3 regions of the Nitratireductor sp. OM-1 genome follow, and region 1 is predicted to be linked to each of the others. Evidence: riboswitches for the same ligand, from Rfam matches in the RefSeq annotation. Region 1 holds a riboswitch; each other region holds the start of a gene.

Region 1 (6,193 bases):
ACCGGGCGGCAAGGCCCCTGCCTTTTTCGACCGAGGCGGCACCTGTACCCCCGGCTTCGGTTTCAAGCGTATCGGTCATCGGCCCCGCCCCGTCATGTCAGCTTGCTCAGAAGTCGCCCTGATAGGTCATGCCCGGCTGATAGGGCAGTCCCTGGAAGTCCTCGATCCAGCGACGCATGGCCTCTTCCGGATCGACATCCTTGAACAGCTCTGGATGCGCCCATTTGGCGATCTGCAGCGCGCCGGTGATCTTCGAGGAGCCGCCGGCGAGGTAGTAGTTGATGACGTGGACGTTCTTCGCCTCTGCCGCCGGCGTGGCGCGGATTTCCTCACGCGCCATCAGCCCGTCCCATGTCGTCTTGTACTGCTCTTGGGGGATGGTCGTGTAAGCGCCCGGTTCCAGCTTCACGATCAGCGACGGCACGCGCGCGACCAGTTCCTCCGGATCGATGGTGAAGGCGTTGGGATTGCCACGCGCGGCCGGCTCGTCCTCAATGACGATTTCGCCAAAAACGTTCCTGCCGCCACCGGCTTCGATCATGTCGTGCCAGCCAGAGCCCGGCGTGACCGTCACCAGCGGGCGCTTCTCCTCCAGATAAACCGGCACCGGCTCGACGCCCTCAAGCCGCTCGGCCAGAAGCGCTTTGTAATCCTCATAATAGGCAGCGAGATCGGCCGCCCGCTCTTCGCGACCGAAGAGTTTGCCCATCAGCTTGACGTTCTCGACATGCTTGAGCGTATCCCAGGAGGTTACGACCAGAACCGGAATTCCGAATGGCTCAAGCTGGCGCGCCGCCTCCTCGTAAACGCCGTTGCGCGGCAGAATGACGAGATCCGGCTTCTTGGCGATGATGGCCTCGTAATTGGGCTCGCTCTGCCCCTGGCCCACCACGTCGTCGGGGCCGAATTCCGGCCAGTAGGCAGGATCGCGATAGGTGCTGGCGCCGGTGCCAACCACCTGCTCGATGGCGCCGATGGCGCGCGCGAATTCAACCGAATAGCGGTTGAAGATCACAGCGCGCTTGACGGGCAGGTCGACATCGACCTGACGCCCGACATCATCGGTAATGGTTTCTGCGAAAGCGGATTGGGAGAGTGACAGCGCGACAATGGCAGCGCCGAGAACGGACTTGAACAACATGATCACCTCGATCGACACGGGGCGCCGGGAGGTGCGTGAAAGAGCGCCCGCATCGACCGAATGCGCCGCAGGGCGTCCTTGCACCCCGCGAGACCGGTCTACGCTACCCTCTTGCCGGACACCTCGCCGACAATTGCGTTTGCGCCAAGGCCGGTCTCCTGGCTCGCGGCTCAAGCGTTCGAATATCCCTTCCCGGCCGACTGACCAGTGGATCGATACCGAACTCGCCGCCTACAGTTGCGAGGGCAGCCGCAGACTGGGACGAACCCGTCCTGCGTTCCCGTTTCATCCGACGTTGCGGAACCGTGGCGCGCAATCGTTAACCTGATCGGACCTGCAAGGCCAACCGTTTTCCTCCCCGCCGCTACCATTACCTGTTTAAAGTCCCGCGAAGCCGCTGTTTGCGACCGGTCGGCTCATAGGCGAAATCGGCGACAACGCGTCCCCCAAGCAGGTGCTCTTCAATGATGCGGTCTATCGCATCCTCATTCACGCCACCGTAATAGGCGCCTTCGGGAAATACCTGAAGAACCGGCGCGAGATTGCAGGGGCCGAGACAGGTTGCTTTCGCAGTCATGGTGCCATCCCCCGTGTTGCGCAGGTTCAGTTCCTTCTGCCGGTTGCGCAAATGACACCACAGAACGTCCGCCCCGGCGGCGTTGCACGCCCCGCCCTCACACACCAGAACCCGTCTTTTCTGCGCCGGCACCAGAGAGCCTTCCCGTACCGGAGTTTCAGCGGGAGGAACGGCCGGCTCCTGAGCAATATCGCCGATGAGACCGCCAAGAAGCCGTTCAAAATGTGCGCTGCGGGCAATGTCGGATGCTATGCGGATGGGGGGCCAGCCGCCGGATGTTTCGGCTTGCCAGCGCCGGAGCGATTTCGACAGCCAGTTCCGGAAGCTCGGCTCCATCGGAAGCAGGAGCGGGACAATCACGATCTCAGAATGATGTTCTGCCCGCAGCTCCAGAAGTGCGGACCGCAAGGACGGCGTCCCCTGTTCGGAGAAGCAGTACTGCACCGCCGTCACACCTTCAAAACCTGCGGCCATTTCAGCGAGGCGCGCCATCTCGCCATGAGGTGCAGCAGCAAAAGCCGACTTTGCAAGAAGCAGGATCGCGCGGCTTCCCTGCCCTTCGTTCAATAATGCACTCGTATCCACTGCCATTCCTCGAGCTGATGCGACCGGGAACGGCAGGGAGATCGCGCGTCGGAACCGGATATTCCGAAGCACGCGCTCCTGTGGCATATCCCGACCACGGAACTTCACACGATCAGGCAGGTCTCCTGGCTTGCGGCTCATCACAGCTTCACCCGTCTTCCCGGCATAACGCCAGTGACATGATCGGCAAAGCAGCTCGTCGCTCACAGTTGCGGGTCAGCTCCGGATTTGAACCGGATTCCCTCTTAGCCGCCGACCGAGACAGGTCTGCCGACGGAACCTTGACCGCTTCGAAAAGTATACGCAGACCCGCGCCTGTCAACCTTCTGCCCGCCGACCCGCACGCGCACGCGGACCAACTCCGGAACAGAATTTCCCGACAACTAAAATAGAGAGGCACATCACCTCTCAGACAAGACGTAAAGACATAAACATTTCTTTATATCATTCTTGACTTTCCGCCGCATCGCGAGGAATCTGGGCGCGTCGTGGTTCTCGAACCTGCCTTCAGGCGGATTCGGGCTAAGAGGGAAGCCGGTTCAAATCCGGCGCTGCCCCCGCAACTGTCAGCGGCGAGCCGAAATCCATTCAAGTCACTGGACAGACGTCCGGGAAGACGGATCAAGGCCGAGACCCGTGAGCCAGGAGACCTGCCATGACGAAACAACGTCAACGGGCGGGGTGTCCGGTGTTCGTCATGCGGCGGCCGTTCAGGCCGCGGTCTGCGTACGCCCCCCCCTGCCCCAAACAGCATCGGGTGTGCCATGTCTGAACGTTCAATTCCTGTCTCCACGCTCGGCGTGCCGCGTATCGGCCGCCGCCGAGAACTGAAACTCGCCCTTGAAAGCCATTGGTCCGGCAAAAGCAGCGCAGAAACCCTTCTCCAGACTGCAAGGGAACTCAGGGCCGAGAACTGGAAGGAGCAGCGCGATCGTGGCGTTGCAATCATCCCTTCCAATGATTTCTCACTCTACGATCAGGTGCTGGACACCAGTGTGATGGTCGGCGCGGTTCCGGCAGACTATGGCTGGCAGGGTGGCCCGGTGCCGCTTGACGTCTATTTCGCAATGGCGCGCGGCAGCCAGGGCTTCAGGGATGCAGGATGCGAGCACCCCGGGCACCCCGGCCACTCCGGCGGCCACAAAGCGCAGGAAATGACCAAATGGTTCGACACCAATTACCACTACATGGTGCCGGAATTCACCGACGACCAGGTCTTCGCCCTCTCCTCCACCAAGCCGCTGGATGAGTTTCTTGAAGCAAAAGCGCTCGGCATCCATACCCGGCCCGTACTCCTTGGTCCGATCACCTTCCTCAAACTCGGCAAGTCCAGCGATGCAGGCTACGATCCGCTTGCGCTTCTGCCCCGCCTGCTGCCTGTTTATGAAGAACTGCTTCGCAAGCTGAAGGAGGCCGGAGCGGACTGGGTACAGATTGATGAGCCGGCCCTCATCACCGACCTCATTCCCAACGAACAGGATGCCTATCGGCTTGCCTATCAGAAGCTTGCAGCCGCTGCCCCAGATCGCCGGATCATGCTTGCAACCTATTTCGGCGGGCTCGGCGGCAATCTGGAAACCGCGCTTTCCCTGCCTGTGGCCGGCCTTCACCTGGACCTCGTTCGCGCGCCGGAGCAACTCGACGCGGTGCTCGCCGCTGCGCGGCCGGATCTGGTTCTTTCGCTTGGCGTGATCAACGGCCGCAACATCTGGCGCGCTGATCTGGCTTCCCTCGCAGACAGGCTCGGGCCCGTCGTCAAGGCGCGCGGCGCAGCGATGGTCCAGCTCGCTCCGTCCTGCTCGCTGCTCCATGTCCCCATCGATCTGGAACTGGAAACCACGCTCGACGCCGACCTGCGCTCCTGGCTTGCATTCGCCCTGCAGAAAATGGACGAGCTTCATGTGCTCTCCGATGTTCTGTCCGGGAACGGAGCAGACGTTGCCGGAGCCCTGAAAGCAGCAGCCGATGCCGTCGCCGCGCGGCACGCCTCACCCAAGGTCAGCGACCCTCTGGTTCAGGGCCGCATGGCGCGGATCAACGACGAGATGAAGACGCGCGGCGCCACGTTTGTCGAGCGCCAGAAGCTGCAGGCTACCCGGCTAGGCCTGCCCGCCTTTCCGACCACCACGATCGGCTCCTTCCCGCAGACGCCAGAGGTTCGCAAGGCAAGAGCCGCACATGCACGCGGCGAGCTTAGCTTTGTCGACTACGACACGTTCCTGAAGAAGGAAACCGAAGCGACGATTCGCTGGCAGGAGGACGTCGGCCTCGATGTGCTGGTCCATGGCGAGTTCGAGCGCAACGACATGGTTCAGTATTTCGGCGAGCAACTTTCCGGCTTCGCCTTCACCCAGCACGCCTGGGTGCAAAGCTATGGATCGCGCTATGTCAGACCGCCGGTTATCTACGGCGACGTATCCAGGCCCACTCCGATGACCGTTTCGTGGTGGCAATATGCCCAGTCGCTGACGGACAGGCCGGTCAAGGGCATGCTGACTGGCCCTGTGACCATTCTCAACTGGTCTTTCGTGCGCGACGACATTCCGCGTAGCGAGACCTGCCGGCAGATCGCGCTTGCCATTCGCGACGAGGTCCGTGACCTTGAGGCAGCGGGTGCGCGCATTATCCAGATCGACGAAGCGGCCCTGCGCGAAGGCCTGCCGCTACGCCATGCGGACTGGAAGCACTATCTCGACTGGGCAGTGGAGAGCTTCCGCATTTCGGCCAGTGGGGTTTCGGATGAAACCCAGATTCACACCCATATGTGCTATTCGGAGTTCAACGACATAATCGACGCCATCGCCGCCATGGACGCGGATGTGATCTCCATCGAGACATCGCGCTCGAGGATGGAATTGCTCGATGCCTTCAAGACCTTCAAATATCCCAATGAGATCGGACCAGGCGTCTACGACATCCACTCGCCGCGCGTCCCCGAAATCGGTGAGATGACTGCGCTGCTTTCGCTGGCGCGCCAGCGCCTTGCCGGGGAGCAGATCTGGGTCAATCCGGACTGCGGCCTGAAGACCCGCAAATGGGACGAAGTGCGTCCCGCCCTGGTCAACATGGTTGCCGCCGCCCGCACGATGCGCACCGAAAACGCAAGCGCCTGACACCTGTAAACGCCGCCGGCTCTCAAGGCCGGCGGCGCACCGGACTTAGGGGCAGGCCATATTAACAGGCCCTGCCCCTAAGCCCCGATGGCACTCTCATAGCGCTCGGCCACCATCTCCCAGTTGACGAGACCTTCCAGAAAAGCATCGACATATCTGGGACGCAGATTGCGGTAATCGATGTAGTTGGAGTGTTCCCAGACATCACAGGTCAACAATGCCGACTTGCCTTCTGTCAGCGGCGTGTCGGCATTGCCCGTCTTGGCAATGCCAAGCTTCTCGCCATCAAAAACGAGCCATGCCCATCCGCTTCCGAACTGCGCAATGCAGGCCGCCTTGAACTCTTCCTTGAAACGGTCAACCGACCCGAAATCGGCAATCAGGTGCTTTTCGAGATTCCCCGGAACCGCGCCGCCGCCACCGGCCTTCATGCCAAGCCAGAAATGGCTGTGGTTCCAGTGCTGGCCAGCCTGATTGAACAGGCCGCTTTCGGCCGGCTTGTTGGCGCTCGTCAAAATGACCTCTTCAAGGCTCATGTCCCGATAGGGGCTGTCTGCCGTTAACGCGTTGAGCTTGTCGACATAGGCCTTGTGGTGCCTGCCGTGATGGAATTCGAGGGTCTCTGCGGACATGTAAGGCGCAAGCGCGTCCATTGCGTATGGAAGTTCTGGAAGCTGAAACAAAAGTTCGATCCTTTGTGCGGAGATCTGATCGTGGGATCACGAAAGCGGGCAGTGCGGGCAGTTGTCCCGCGCAAGTTCGGCATGTCGGGCAATG
Region 2 (6,193 bases), 380 kb from region 1:
CGCGCTGCGCGGGATGCGAAGGCCGGGTTACTGGCAGGCTTCGCACTCGGGATCGTCGATGGCGCAGGCCCTGCCCCATGCCGCGTTCGGATCGATGGCGATGGGCGCGGCAGGAACGCTCGTGGCGGAGACGGCGTTGAGTTTGCCATCGGTTCCCTTGAGCGTGGATTTCTCCACATGGGTGGCGGAACGCGAGCGCAGGTAATAGGTCGTCTTCAGGCCCTTCCGCCATGCCAGCCGGTAGAGTTCGTCCAGCTTCTTTCCACTCGGATTGGCGATGTAGAGATTGAGCGACTGGGCCTGATCGATCCATTTCTGGCGGCGCGAGGCGGCGTCGATCAGCCAGGCGGAGTCGATCTCGAACGCGGTCGCATAGAGCGCCTTCAGATCATCCGGCACACGGTCGATCTGACCGACGGACCCATCGAAATATTTGAGATCCGACATCATGACCTCATCCCACAGACCGCGCTCTTTCAGATCATGGATCAGCGCCGCGTTCACCACGGTGAAATCGCCCGACATGTTCGATTTGACGAACAGGTTCTGGTAGGCGGGTTCGATGGACTGCGACACGCCGCAGATATTGGAGATGGTGGCGGTGGGCGCGATGGCCATGCAGTTGGAATTGCGCATGCCGGTTTTCTTCACCCGCTTGCGCAGGCTCTCCCAATCGAGCGTTGCCGCACTGTCCATCTCGACGCCCGGTCGCGCTTCTTCCAGAAGCCGGATGGAATCGATGGGCAGAACGCCCTTCGACCAGAGCGAACCGTCAAAGCTGGCATAGCGCCCGCGCTCGGCGGCAAGTTCCACCGAAGCCGCAATCGCATGATAGCCGATTGCCTCCATGCTCATATCGGCAAAGGCCACGGCCTGTTCACTCTGATAGGGAATGCGCAGCTTTTGCAGGGCATCCTGAAAGCCCATCAGGCCGAGACCGACCGGGCGATGGCACAGATTGGAATGGCGCGCCTCGGGAATGGTGTAGAAATTGATGTCGATGACATTGTCGAGCATGCGCATGGCGGTGCCGACAGTGCGCGCCAGCCGCGCCAGATCGAGCGCGCCATCGGCAATGTGATTGACGAGGTTCACCGAACCCAGATTGCAGACGGCCACCTCGTCCCTGGACGTATTGAGCGTGATTTCCGTGCACAGATTGGACGAATGAACGACGCCCACATGGCCCTGCGGCGAACGGATGTTGCACGGGTCCTTGAAGGTGATCCAGGGATGGCCGGTCTCGAACAGCATGGTGAGCATGCGCCGCCACAGATCGACCGCGCGCACGGTCTTGAAGACACGCAGCTCACCGGCCTCCGCCTTTGCCTCATAGGCTTCATAAGCCTTGCGAAACGCCTTGCCATAAAGGTCGTGCAGATCGGGCGTCTCGTCAGGCGAAAACAGCGTCCACGAACCGTCCGCCTCGACGCGTTCCATGAACAGGTCCGGCACCCAGTTGGCCGTGTTCATGTCGTGCGTGCGGCGGCGGTCGTCGCCCGTGTTCTTGCGCAGATCGAGGAACTCCTCGATGTCGATGTGCCAGCTCTCCAGATAGGCGCAGACGGCGCCCTTGCGCTTACCGCCCTGGTTGACGGCGATGGCCGTGTCATTGGCGACCTTGAGGAACGGCACGACGCCCTGGCTCTCGCCATTGGTGCCCTTGATATGCGCGCCGAGACCGCGCACCGGCGTCCAGTCATTGCCGAGACCGCCGGAATATTTGGCAAGCAGCGCATTGTCCTTCACCGCCTTGAAGATGCCGTCGAGATCGTCAGCCACCGTGGTGAGGAAGCAGGAAGAAAGCTGCGGGCGCAGCGTGCCGGAATTGAACAGGGTGGGCGTGGAGGCCATGAAGTCGAAGGACGACAGAAGATCGTAGAATTCGATGGCGCGCGCCTCGCGGTCGATCTCGCGCACGGCAAGCCCCATGGCGACACGCATGAAGAACGCCTGCGGCAACTCGAACCGAATGCCCCCGGCATGAAGGAAATAGCGGTCGTAGAGCGTCTGGAGGCCAAGGAACTGGAAGTTCAGATCACGCTCGGGCCTGAGCGCCGCGCCAAGGCGCGCCAGATCGAAACGGGCAAGCTCGGGGTCGATGAGCTCGCTGGCAATGCCGCTCGCGATAAAGTCAGGGAAATAGCTTGCATAGCGCTCCGCCATTTCGGCCTGCGTCGCCTGCTCGGGCCTGCCGGCCACAAAGGTCAAAGCCTCGCGCCGCAGCCTGTCGAGCAGAAGACGCGCGGAGACGAACGCATAGTCAGGCTCCTGCTCCACCAGCGTGCGGGCGGCAAGGATGGGCGCAAGCGACAGCTCGTCCTGACGGATACCGTCATAGAGATTGCGCCGGGTTTCCGTGAGGATCGGTTCGGAGGAAACGGTCTTGAGGCCGGCACAGGCTTCTTCGACGATTGCGGCAAGCCGCGCCTCGTCCAGCGAAACCAGCGTTCCGTCATCCGCCGTCATCTGCAGGGCGGATTGCGGGGCTTCCACACTGGCCGTCCCGGCGGCGCGTTCGCGGGCGCGCTCCTCGCGATAGAGCACATAGGCGCGGGCAACCCGATGATGCTCGCCGCGCATGAGGGCGAGTTCCACCTGATCCTGAATTTCCTCGATGTGGAACAGACGGTCGGCATCGGCCCGGCGCGTGAGCGCGGACACGACCTGTACGGCAAGCTCCTCGACAATTTCATGGACACGGCGCGAGCCAGCGGCGGTGGAACCCTCAACCGCCAGAAATGCCTTGGTCAGCGCCACCGCGATCTTTGCCGGATCGAACGGTGTGACGCCGCCACTACGGCGGATGACGCGGTAACCCGGTTCAGACGATGCGGTTTCGGTGTTTGCAGTGGAATGCGGAACCGTGGCGGTTCCGTTGGTGTGTTGTGCTTCGGTGGTGTGTTGTGCTTCAGTCGCCGGCATGTAGATCCCCGTGGCGGTTGGACGGGGGCGCGGAGACATGCGGCGCGACGGCATAGCCGTGGCGACACACGCACCACCGGGACACCCCGCCCGTGGACGTTTATTTCGTCATGGCAGGTCTCCTGGCTCGCAGGTCATCACCGCTTTCCGGCCTTCCCGATGCGCTGGGGCATCAGTGACACAAAGTGAAAGCGGCTCGCTGCTTACAGTTGCGGGGGCAGCGCCGGCCTTGCCCAGAGGCGCACCGGCTTCCCTTTTCACTTCCGATCCCACGAGGAATCGAAAGAACCATAACCCCTACAGTTGGTATCTTCTGGATATATGAAGTCAATATATTGTTTCCGGGGAAAGCAGAAACAAACTGCTGGATTATTCGCAACGCCGCTTTGGGCATGGCTCTACGGCGCGCGTGTGATCTCCTCCAGAACGGAAAAAATCCGTTCATCGTCGCATTGAGCAACGTTGAAACGCAGGAACCCGCAGGCCGAGCCTGACAGGCTGAAGGCGTTTCCAGGCGCGAGCACCACGTCCCTCTCAAGCGCATGGCGGGCAAGCGTGGCCGCATCCAGCCCGTCGGTCACCGCCGCCATCATTCTGTGCGTGGCAGGCGCAAGATTTTCCGCCGGGCGCTCAGGCGCGCCGGCGGCAGTTGGTCAAGATCTCAGGCGAAACTCGACGTCTTGAGGAATTCGGCAAGGCGTTCGGTCTGCGGCTTCAGGAACATCACCTTCGGATCCCCCTCCTCGCCGATTACCCCCTGGTTCATGAAGATGACGCGGGAGGAAACCTCGAAAGCGAAGCGCATTTCGTGGGTGACCAGAAGCATGCTCATGCCATCGGCAGCCAGATCCTTGATCACCTGAAGCACTTCGCCCACCAGTTCGGGATCAAGCGCAGACGTTACCTCATCAAAGAGCATGAGGCGCGGGTTCATGGCGATGGCGCGGGCAATGGCCACGCGCTGCTGCTGACCGCCGGACAGCTGGCCGGGGTAGTGATCCGCGCGCTGGCCGAGACCGACGCGCTCGAGCCATTTTTCCGCGACGCTGCGCGCCTCGTCGCGCGCCATCTTCTTCACCTTGATCAGGCCGAGCATGACATTGGATGCTGCGGTCATGTGCGGGAACAGGTTGAACTGCTGGAAGGCCATGCCCGTCAGCGCGCGCTGGCGGGCGATTTCCTTCTCGCTCTTGCGAACGCGCACGCCGTTGCGCTCTTCATAGCCGATGGGTTCGCCATCGATGAGGATACGGCCGCCCTGAAAATCCTCCAGCATGTTGATGCAGCGCAGCATGGTTGTCTTGCCGGAGCCCGACGAACCGATGATCGAGATCACCTCGCCCTGCTGCATGGTGCAGTCGACGCCCTTGAGCACCTCCACCGAACCGTAGCGCTTGCGCAGGGCCTGAATTTCAAGAAGGTTCTTCGTCATGTCGGGTACTCTCAGGATGGAACAGACACCTTGCGCTCGACATATTTGCCGAAGCGCTCGATGGCGTAATTGATGGCGAAGTAGAGAAGGCCGGCCAGGAAATAGAACTCCAGGCTCATGAAATTGCGCGAGATGATCTCCTGCGTGCGGAGCAGAAGCTCGGCCACGCCGATGACGGACAGAAGCGTGGACGCCTTGACCATCTCCGCAGCCGTGTTCACCCAGGTGGGCAGCATCTGGCGCAGCGCCTGCGGCCACAGAACCGAAGTGAAGGTCTGGCTGAAGGTGAGGCCGATGGCCTTGGCCGCTTCTGTCTGCCCGGCCGGAATGGCCTGCAGCGCGCCGCGCACGATTTCCCCCACATGCGAGGAGCAGAAGACCGCCAGCGCAAACACACCCGCCTGAAACGCGTTCAGCTCAATGCCGATCGTGGACAGGATGTAGAAGCTGGCGAGCACCAGAACGAGCACGGGCGTGCCGCGAATGAAATCCGTATAGGCGCGGACGACAAACCGCAGCGGCCTGTTTCCATAGGTCAGCGCAAGCCCGACCATAACGCCCAGCACGGAGCCCAGGGCGATGGCCAGAAGCGAGATTGAAACGGTCAGGCCAAGGCCGCGCAGGATCACGAAACGGGCAAGCCAGACCTGATCGAGAAATGCGAGAAACTCGTTCATCGGCTCACCTCGAAATCACAAGACGGCGCTCGACCATGCGCATAAGCGCGGCCAGCACCGTGCAGGTGGCGACATAGAGACAGGAAGCGACGATCCAGGTCTCGACCACACGGAAGGTTTCGACATTGATCTTGCGCGCCTCGAAGGTGAGTTCCGGCACGGCGATGGCTGCGGCCAGAGACGTGTCCTTGAAAAGCGAGATCAGCGTGGAAGAAAGCGACGGCAGCACGTTTCTGAACATCAGCGGTATGACGATGGAGGAGCGGATCTGCATCGGCGTCAGACCGATGGCGAGGCCCGCCTCCTTCAGACCGTTGGGGATGGACAGAAGGCCCGCGCGAAACACCTCCGCCAGATAGGCGCCGGAATAGATGGCGAGCGTTGCCACGAAGCTCTCGATCTTGCCCAGACGGACACCCATCTGCGGCAGCGCGAAATAGGAAAACAGGATCAGAACGAGAATCGGCAGATTGCGGATCACCGTGACGTAAAGCGCTGCCGGACGGCGCGCCCAGCCGCTTTTGGAGATGAGGCCAAAGGCGGTTACCAGGCCGATGACGGTGCCGATCAGGATCGCGCCAATCGCCAGTTCAAGGCTGAGCAGCAGCCCCCAGAGAAGCTGATCGAAGCTGCGCCAGACGGCGGAAAAATTGAGTGTATAGCCCATATCGGGTCCCAGCCATGCAGGAAGGCCGGCGGATGACGCACCCGGTCACCCGCCGCCCTCATGCAGATGCGATGCTTACTTGTATTCGACCGGGAAGCCGATCTGCGGCGGCTGCAGATCCTTGCCGAACCAGGTCTTGAACGAGTCCGCATAGAAGTTGAACTCAACGCCCGTCATCGCCTCATGCAGGGCGGTGTTGACGAAGTTGAGCCAGTCCTGATCACCCCGCGCCACGGCGCAGGAATAGGACTGCGGGTTCCAGCCATAACCGGCATCGCGGTAACGGTCGGGGTTCTGCGTCATGTACCAGGCAAGCGACGACTGGTCGGTGGCGACGGCGTCAGAGCGGCCGGATTCCAGCGCCTGATAGATGAGATCGACGGACTCATACTGGTCGACGCTCGCCTCGGGCAGCGCCGCGTGCACCATGTCTTCCGCGTAGACATTCTGCAGAACGGACACGGTGACGGAGGAACCGGCCTCCTTGAGCGC
Region 3 (6,193 bases), on a different replicon from region 1:
CCTTGCCGCAACCTGCCTTATGCGCGCCGGTTCCGGTCGGTTGCGCTGAACGCCGAAGGAAAGCCCTTCATCCAGCGCCGCCTCATCCTTGAAGGAAATGGCGCCAGCCATCAGCCGGCCATCGAGTTCCGGCAGCACCACATGCATGGCGAGGTCCGCAGGCGCGAGACCGCGCTGCCCTTCCTGCCACGCTTCGCGCCGCGTGGTGGCGGTGACCACCTGAAAAACCGGCACGCCAAAGCGGTCGAACAGCGTTTTTTCGCCGGGTTCCGCGCCGCTCGAAAAGGCCGTCGCGGTGATGAGCGCCTGCGGCTTCAACGCCTCCACGGCGTTGCGCACGAGATCGGCGGCAACCGGGTCACGCAGGCTGGAAACGAAAACGGGAACCGCACACAGCCCCTGTTCCTCAAGCGCCTCCACCAGCGCGTCGATGGGCGCAACATCGCTTGCCAGCAGCATGGAGCGATAAAAGAGGACCGGTACGACAGGCCTGTCGGCATTCGCACCGGCCGGGAAGAAGGATGGCTCAACAATGCCATGGCCCGGTGCATAGAAGCCGGCCTTGGCCACCGATTCCGCCTCCGGCGCTTCGATGTCCCGCCCCGCAAGGCGCGCCAGTTGCATGGTCAGCGCGCGCATATTGTCCGGTCCGCCTTCGCGGAAGCAGGCGAGCAGCGCCGCGCGCGCTTCCGGCGAAACGGTGGAGCGCTCGGCCAGGCGCGGGTCGTCCTGATGGCATTCGCCGGGAAGCAGCGCCAGCGCGATGCCCTTTTGCCGGGCCAGTGCTGAAAGCCGGTCGCAGCCATAGCGCCACCACTCATAGCCGCCCAGCACCCGCACCAGAATGACGCGGGCATGCGCTGCCGTGTTGTCGATCCACAGATCGACCGACATGGGGTGTCTCAGGTCGCGCAGCGCGGCAAGACGCAGCGCGGGCAGGGCCTCACGCTGCACCTGCCATGCAGAGGCAATCCCCGCCAGATCGCTGTCGGTGAACGACAGCGCCACCATGTCCGCCGGCGACTGCTGCAGATCGACAGGCTCGATCAGATCGTCGAGTGAGGCACTGGTGGTGGCGAGGATGTGCATCGGATCAGGCCGAGAGAAGGCTTTCGATACGCGCGCGGTCGATGCCCTTGAGGCCGATCACCACGAGCCGTGTCTCGGCGGCTTCGCCGGCCTTCCACGGGCGGTCATAGTGGTGCGAGACGCGCGGGCCGACCGCCTGCACCTGCAGACGCATGGGCTTGCCCTTCACATGCGCAAAGCCCTTGAGGCGCAGAACCTCGCCGGTTTCCACCGCCGCATTGACCCGCGCTTCCAGATCTTCCGGCCTGAGCACCGGCGGCAGGTCGACAACGAATGTGTCGAAATCGTCATGCTCATGGTCATGCGCATCGTCGTGATGCGTCTTGCGGTTCTCGATGTCGTCCTCGACGGCAAGCCCGAGACCCAGCAGCAGGGCAGGGTCCACCTTGCCATGCGCGCTCGGCACGATCTGCACATTGCGCGACAGATGCCCCGCAATCCGCGCGCGGGCGCGCCCGGCGGCCTCCTCATCCAGAAGATCGTTCTTCGACAGAACGATCAGGTCAGCGCAGGCCACCTGGTCGTCGAACACTTCTTCGATCGGATCATCATGGTCGAGCGAATCGTCGGCTGCGCGCTGTGCATCCAGCGCGTCCAAGTCAGCAGCCACCTGGCCGTCGGCAAGCGCCGGCCCGTCCACCACGGCAATAACGCCATCGACCGTCACGCGGTTCTTGATTGCCGGCCACTGAAAGGCCTGCACCAGCGGCTTTGGCAGCGCCAGACCGGACGTCTCGATCAGGATGTGATCGACCTTCGGCTCACGTGCGAGGATCTGGTCGAGCGCCGGCACGAAATCATCGGCAACCGTGCAGCAGATGCAGCCATTGGCCAGTTCGAGAACGTTTTCCTCGGGGCAATTGTCCAGCCCGCAGCTCTTCAGCACCTCGCCATCGATGCCGGCATCGCCGAACTCGTTGACGATGATCGCCAGCCGCTTGCCATGCGCGCCTTCCAGAACATTGCGGATCAGCGTCGTCTTGCCGGCGCCGAGAAAGCCGGTCACGACGGTGCAGGGAACCCGGTCGAAACTCGTGGTCATGGGATATCCTTCAGGTGATGGAGTGTGGAGAACGATAAGACGCGGGTGAGGGGCGCACGGGCCTTTTGCGGCCGCGTACTGGCAGAGACACCATGAATGGTCGGGAGAAGGCGCGCAGCGGCGCTGTCAGCAGTCACAATGCACACTCCTTGCCCGGGACACCCGCCAGGCGGTCAGGATTTCATTCGCAGACGGCAGGTTTCCTGGCTCACGGGTCGATGCGCTCTCCAGCCTTCCCAGGGCAAACCCCAGTGGCGTGTCAGGTGCGCTCTCCGCTTACAGTTGCGGGGACAGCTGCGGCATTGGGCAAGGCCCGCACCGCATTCCCTCTAAGGATCAAGACCTACCAATCAGGCCGACCATTGCGGTCATATTGACAGGTACTGATCCAAGCCCTCTCCATTGCGGGAGAAGGACCGTCTGCTGCGCATTTACGGCTCGCCCGCCACGTCTGTCAATGCGGGCAACAAAGCGTTTGCGGGGCGTGGCGATTCTTGTATGCTCCGCCCGCTGTCGGTTCCGCTGAAGCGGACCCAGAGGGAACGTGGTGCGGCGCAAAAGCGCCAAAACCACGGCTGCCCCCGCAACTGTAAGCGGAGAGCGTTTTCCTGATCGCCACTGAGGCATGACGCCTTGGGAAGGCTGGAAAGCGCATCGACCCGTGAGCCAGGAAACCTGCCGACGGCCTGAAAGAAGCACCGTAACCCTCGGGTGGAGGGGAAAGGACCGGACATGAACACGCGTTTCCTGCGCACTTTTTCCGCATTCGCTTTTGCATCGCTCTTCGCAACCAGCGCCCAGGCCCATCACGCCATGGACGGGCAGACGCCCACGACCCTTTACGAAGGGCTGGTTTCAGGGCTCGCCCATCCTGTGATCGGGCTCGATCATCTGGCCTTCATCGTCGCTGCCGGCCTGTTTGCCGCCGTCGCCGGCATGAGCCTTTTTGCGCCGCTTCTCTTTGTTGCCGGCTCGCTTGTCGGTGTTGGCCTGCACCTGATGCTGCTCGATCTTCCGGCAGCCGAAATCGTCATCGCGGCAAGCGTTCTTGCTGGCGGTTGGCTTCTGGCGCGCGGTCGGGCCGTGGAAAGCCACATGCTCGTCTTCGCCCTGTTCCTGGTGGTCGGCGTGTTCCATGGCTATGCCTTCGGCGAAGCCATTGTCGGCAGCGAACAGACGCCGCTCATCGCCTATCTCGCAGGCCTTGCCGCAATCCAGAGCGCCATCGCGCTTGGCGTCTATTTTCTCGTCCGCTCGCGCGGCTGGGCGGTTGAGGCCATGCAGCCCCGGCTTGCTGGCGCCGCCATTGTCGGTGTCGGCATAACCTTCCTTGCCGGACAACTTGTCGGCTGAGCCGGCGGATCTGACGATGCGTTCACTTCATTTCGTTCTGGGCGGCGCGCGCTCCGGCAAGAGCCGCCATGCCGAAACGCTGATCGAAGCCGCGCCCGCACCCTGGCACTACATCGCCACGGCCCAGGCCTTCGATGACGAAATGCGCGAGCGCATCGCCATTCACCGCGCGCGGCGCAAAGGGGCAGTGGCGGGGCCGGGGGAAGTAGCGGGGGCGTGGCAGACGCACGACGCCCCGCTCGACCTGCCGGGCGTGCTTCAAACCCTGCCGGCCCGCGAAACGGTTCTGGTCGATTGCCTCACCCTGTGGCTCAGCAATCTCATGCTCAACGACCATGCGCTAAAACCTGCCGCCGAGCGACTGCTTGCAGCTCTTGCCGCAAGAGAGGGAACCACAGTTCTCGTTTCCAATGAGGTCGGCTTCGGCATCGTGCCAGAAACCCCGCTCGGACGCCGTTTTCGCGATGAGGCGGGGTTCCTGAACCAGAAAGTCGCCGCCGTTGCCGACAGCGTCACGCTGGTGGTTGCCGGCCTGCCCATGAAAGTGAAGTGACATGCGAGAGATCGACGCAAACGAAGCCGAGCGCCACAAGGCAAAGATGGCCAAACGCAAGGCCGTTCAGGATGCCGAGGTGCGCGACAAGACGGTCGAGAAGGGGCTTCTGATCGTCAATACGGGGCCGGGCAAAGGCAAGTCCACCGCTGCCTTCGGTCTTGCGCTGCGCATGCTCGGCCATGGCCGCCGCGTCGGTGTCGTGCAGTTCATCAAGGGCGCATGGCATTGCGGTGAGAAGGATGCCTTCGCCGCCTTTGGCGATCAGGTCTCCTGGCACACGATGGGCGAGGGCTTCACTTGGGAAACACAGGATCTCGAGCGCGACATCGCCGCCGCCGAGCGGGCGTGGGGAAAGGCCGAGGAACTGATGGCCGATCCGACCATCGGTCTTGTCGTTCTCGACGAGCTGAACATCGCACTGCGCTACGACTATCTCGATCTTGAACGCGTCGTGACCACGCTGACCAACCGGCGCGACGACCTTCATGTGGTCGTGACCGGCCGCAACGCCAAGCCAGCACTCACCGAGGCCGCCGACCTCGTCACCGAAATGGGGCAGGTAAAACACCACTTCGCCGCTGGCGTGAAAGCGCAGAAGGGCATCGAGTTCTAGATCGCCTGCTTTGAGGTGGTGCGTGGTCGACAAGCTCACCATGAGGGAGGGAGAGACACAGCAACTGCGTCCTCCATGTTGATGAACAGGCTTGCCAGTCGCCACCTCCCTCATGGTGAGCTTGTCGAACCACGCACAACGCAGCTGCCAGAAGATCAGAGAGCGTGGCAAACGCGCCCCACGCCTTCGCCTCAATCCGCCAATCTCAGAAAGCCAGATGCCAGAGCCCGGCGGCAAGCGCCAAAAGCCCGATCAAAAGCCCGTCCGCAATCCGATAGAGCGTGAGCGCCCGGCGGATGTCGCCGGCATTGGCGGCGCGGCGGCCGCCATCGCCCATCACCGCATCATCCACCACCTCGCCGCCATAGCGGCGCGGGCCGGCAAGGGCGAGGCCCAGCGCGCCCGCCATCGCCGCTTCCGGCCAGCCGGCATTGGGCGAACGATGATGGCGCGCATCACGGCGCACCGCCCGCCATGCCGCTCCAGCCGAGGCGTCGCGCATGAAGAACGCAGCGGTAATGAAGAGAAACGCCGTCAGGCGCGAAGCGGGCAGGTTGATCAGATCGTCAAAACGCGCCGCCGCCCAGCCGAAATGAAGATGCCGCGCGGTCTTGTGGCCGATCATGGAATCGGCCGTGTTCGCAGCCTTGTAGAGCGCGCCGCCCGCCAGTCCGCCAACCGCCAGCCAGAACACCGGCGCAACCACGCCGTCGGAGCAGTTTTCGGCAAGGCTCTCGATGGCCGCGCGCGAAACCCCGGCCTCGTCGAGGCTTTCAGGATCGCGGCCAACGATCTGCGAAACCGCTTTTCGGCCTTCCGGAAGCCCGCCGGTGTCCAGCCCGTCCGCCACCGCTTTCACATGGCTTGCAAGGCTCCGCTGGGCGATCAGAGAACTGCCGGCAAGCGCGGCGACCAGCAGCCCGGCCCAGCCGGAAAGGGCCGTCTGGATCAACCAGCCGGCAAGACCTGCGAGCATCAGAATGACGACCAGCGAAAGCACGCCATTCAGGCGGCGCGCACCGGGCGAAAGGGTTTCAACATTGCATCGCGCGTCCGCCAGCGCGATAAGACGGCCAATCCAGGTGACGGGATGACCGATCAGGCGAAAGAGCCGCTGCGGATAACCGATGGCGAGCTCGACCAGCATGGATGAAAGGGCGATCAGAATGGACATCAGGCCTCGACTGGCTGACCGGGCGGCGGAGAAGGTAACCGATCACGGCGGCAGTCTCGTTCGGGCTTCGGCGCAGTTTCCAGACGCGCCGACGCCCTGGCTCGACCTGTCCACCGGCATCAACCCGCACCCCTATCCTGTTTCGCCCCTGCCTGCCAGCGCCGTCGAGCGCCTGCCCGAAGAAGCCGACATTGCCGCGCTGACCGCGCACGCGGCCCGGCATTACGGCGCGCCGTCTTCGGCAAACGTCATCGCCGCGCCCGGAACGCAGCTTCTTCTCCCGCTGGTCGCATCGCTTCTGGCACCCGGCCCGGCCCGCATTCTCGGCCCCACCTATGCCGAACACGCGCGCGCAGCCGCACTGGC

Evidence for each region. A riboswitch is a leader RNA that binds a small molecule or an ion and turns the genes downstream of it on or off. The one in region 1 is predicted to bind cobalamin.
Region 2: linked by a shared signal. The riboswitch ahead of DEJ54_RS01915 (ribonucleoside-diphosphate reductase subunit alpha) and the one ahead of metE (5-methyltetrahydropteroyltriglutamate--homocysteine S-methyltransferase) in region 1 are both predicted to bind cobalamin.
Region 3: linked by a shared signal. The riboswitch ahead of DEJ54_RS22705 (HupE/UreJ family protein) and the one ahead of metE (5-methyltetrahydropteroyltriglutamate--homocysteine S-methyltransferase) in region 1 are both predicted to bind cobalamin.

What each region holds. Positions count from the first base shown of each region.
Region 1 is NZ_CP029208.1:49,332-55,524, forward strand. Features, by position in the region: gene DEJ54_RS00230 (iron ABC transporter permease) at 1-79, opposite strand, end outside; gene DEJ54_RS00235 (ABC transporter substrate-binding protein) at 107-1,141, opposite strand; cobalamin riboswitch at 1,272-1,464, opposite strand; gene DEJ54_RS00240 ((2Fe-2S) ferredoxin domain-containing protein) at 1,512-2,303, opposite strand; cobalamin riboswitch at 2,401-2,602, opposite strand; cobalamin riboswitch at 2,776-2,976, shown strand; gene metE (5-methyltetrahydropteroyltriglutamate--homocysteine S-methyltransferase) at 3,068-5,416, shown strand; gene DEJ54_RS00250 (superoxide dismutase) at 5,494-6,108, opposite strand; gene DEJ54_RS00255 (DUF2753 family protein) at 6,136-6,193, opposite strand, start outside.
Region 2 is NZ_CP029208.1:425,087-431,279, forward strand. Features, by position in the region: gene DEJ54_RS01915 (ribonucleoside-diphosphate reductase subunit alpha) at 28-2,925, opposite strand; cobalamin riboswitch at 3,020-3,233, opposite strand; partial or broken gene DEJ54_RS01920 (PLP-dependent aminotransferase family protein) at 3,324-3,500, opposite strand; gene DEJ54_RS01930 (amino acid ABC transporter ATP-binding protein) at 3,587-4,357, opposite strand; gene DEJ54_RS01935 (amino acid ABC transporter permease) at 4,369-5,034, opposite strand; gene DEJ54_RS01940 (amino acid ABC transporter permease) at 5,039-5,701, opposite strand; gene DEJ54_RS01945 (transporter substrate-binding domain-containing protein) at 5,777-6,193, opposite strand, start outside.
Region 3 is NZ_CP029209.1:771,879-778,071, forward strand. Features, by position in the region: gene cobN (cobaltochelatase subunit CobN) at 1-1,089, opposite strand, end outside; gene cobW (cobalamin biosynthesis protein CobW) at 1,094-2,131, opposite strand; cobalamin riboswitch at 2,307-2,510, opposite strand; cobalamin riboswitch at 2,629-2,829, shown strand; gene DEJ54_RS22705 (HupE/UreJ family protein) at 2,864-3,484, shown strand; gene cobU (bifunctional adenosylcobinamide kinase/adenosylcobinamide-phosphate guanylyltransferase) at 3,501-4,037, shown strand; gene cobO (cob(I)yrinic acid a,c-diamide adenosyltransferase) at 4,039-4,653, shown strand; gene cbiB (adenosylcobinamide-phosphate synthase CbiB) at 4,859-5,827, opposite strand; gene cobD (threonine-phosphate decarboxylase CobD) at 5,820-6,193, shown strand, end outside.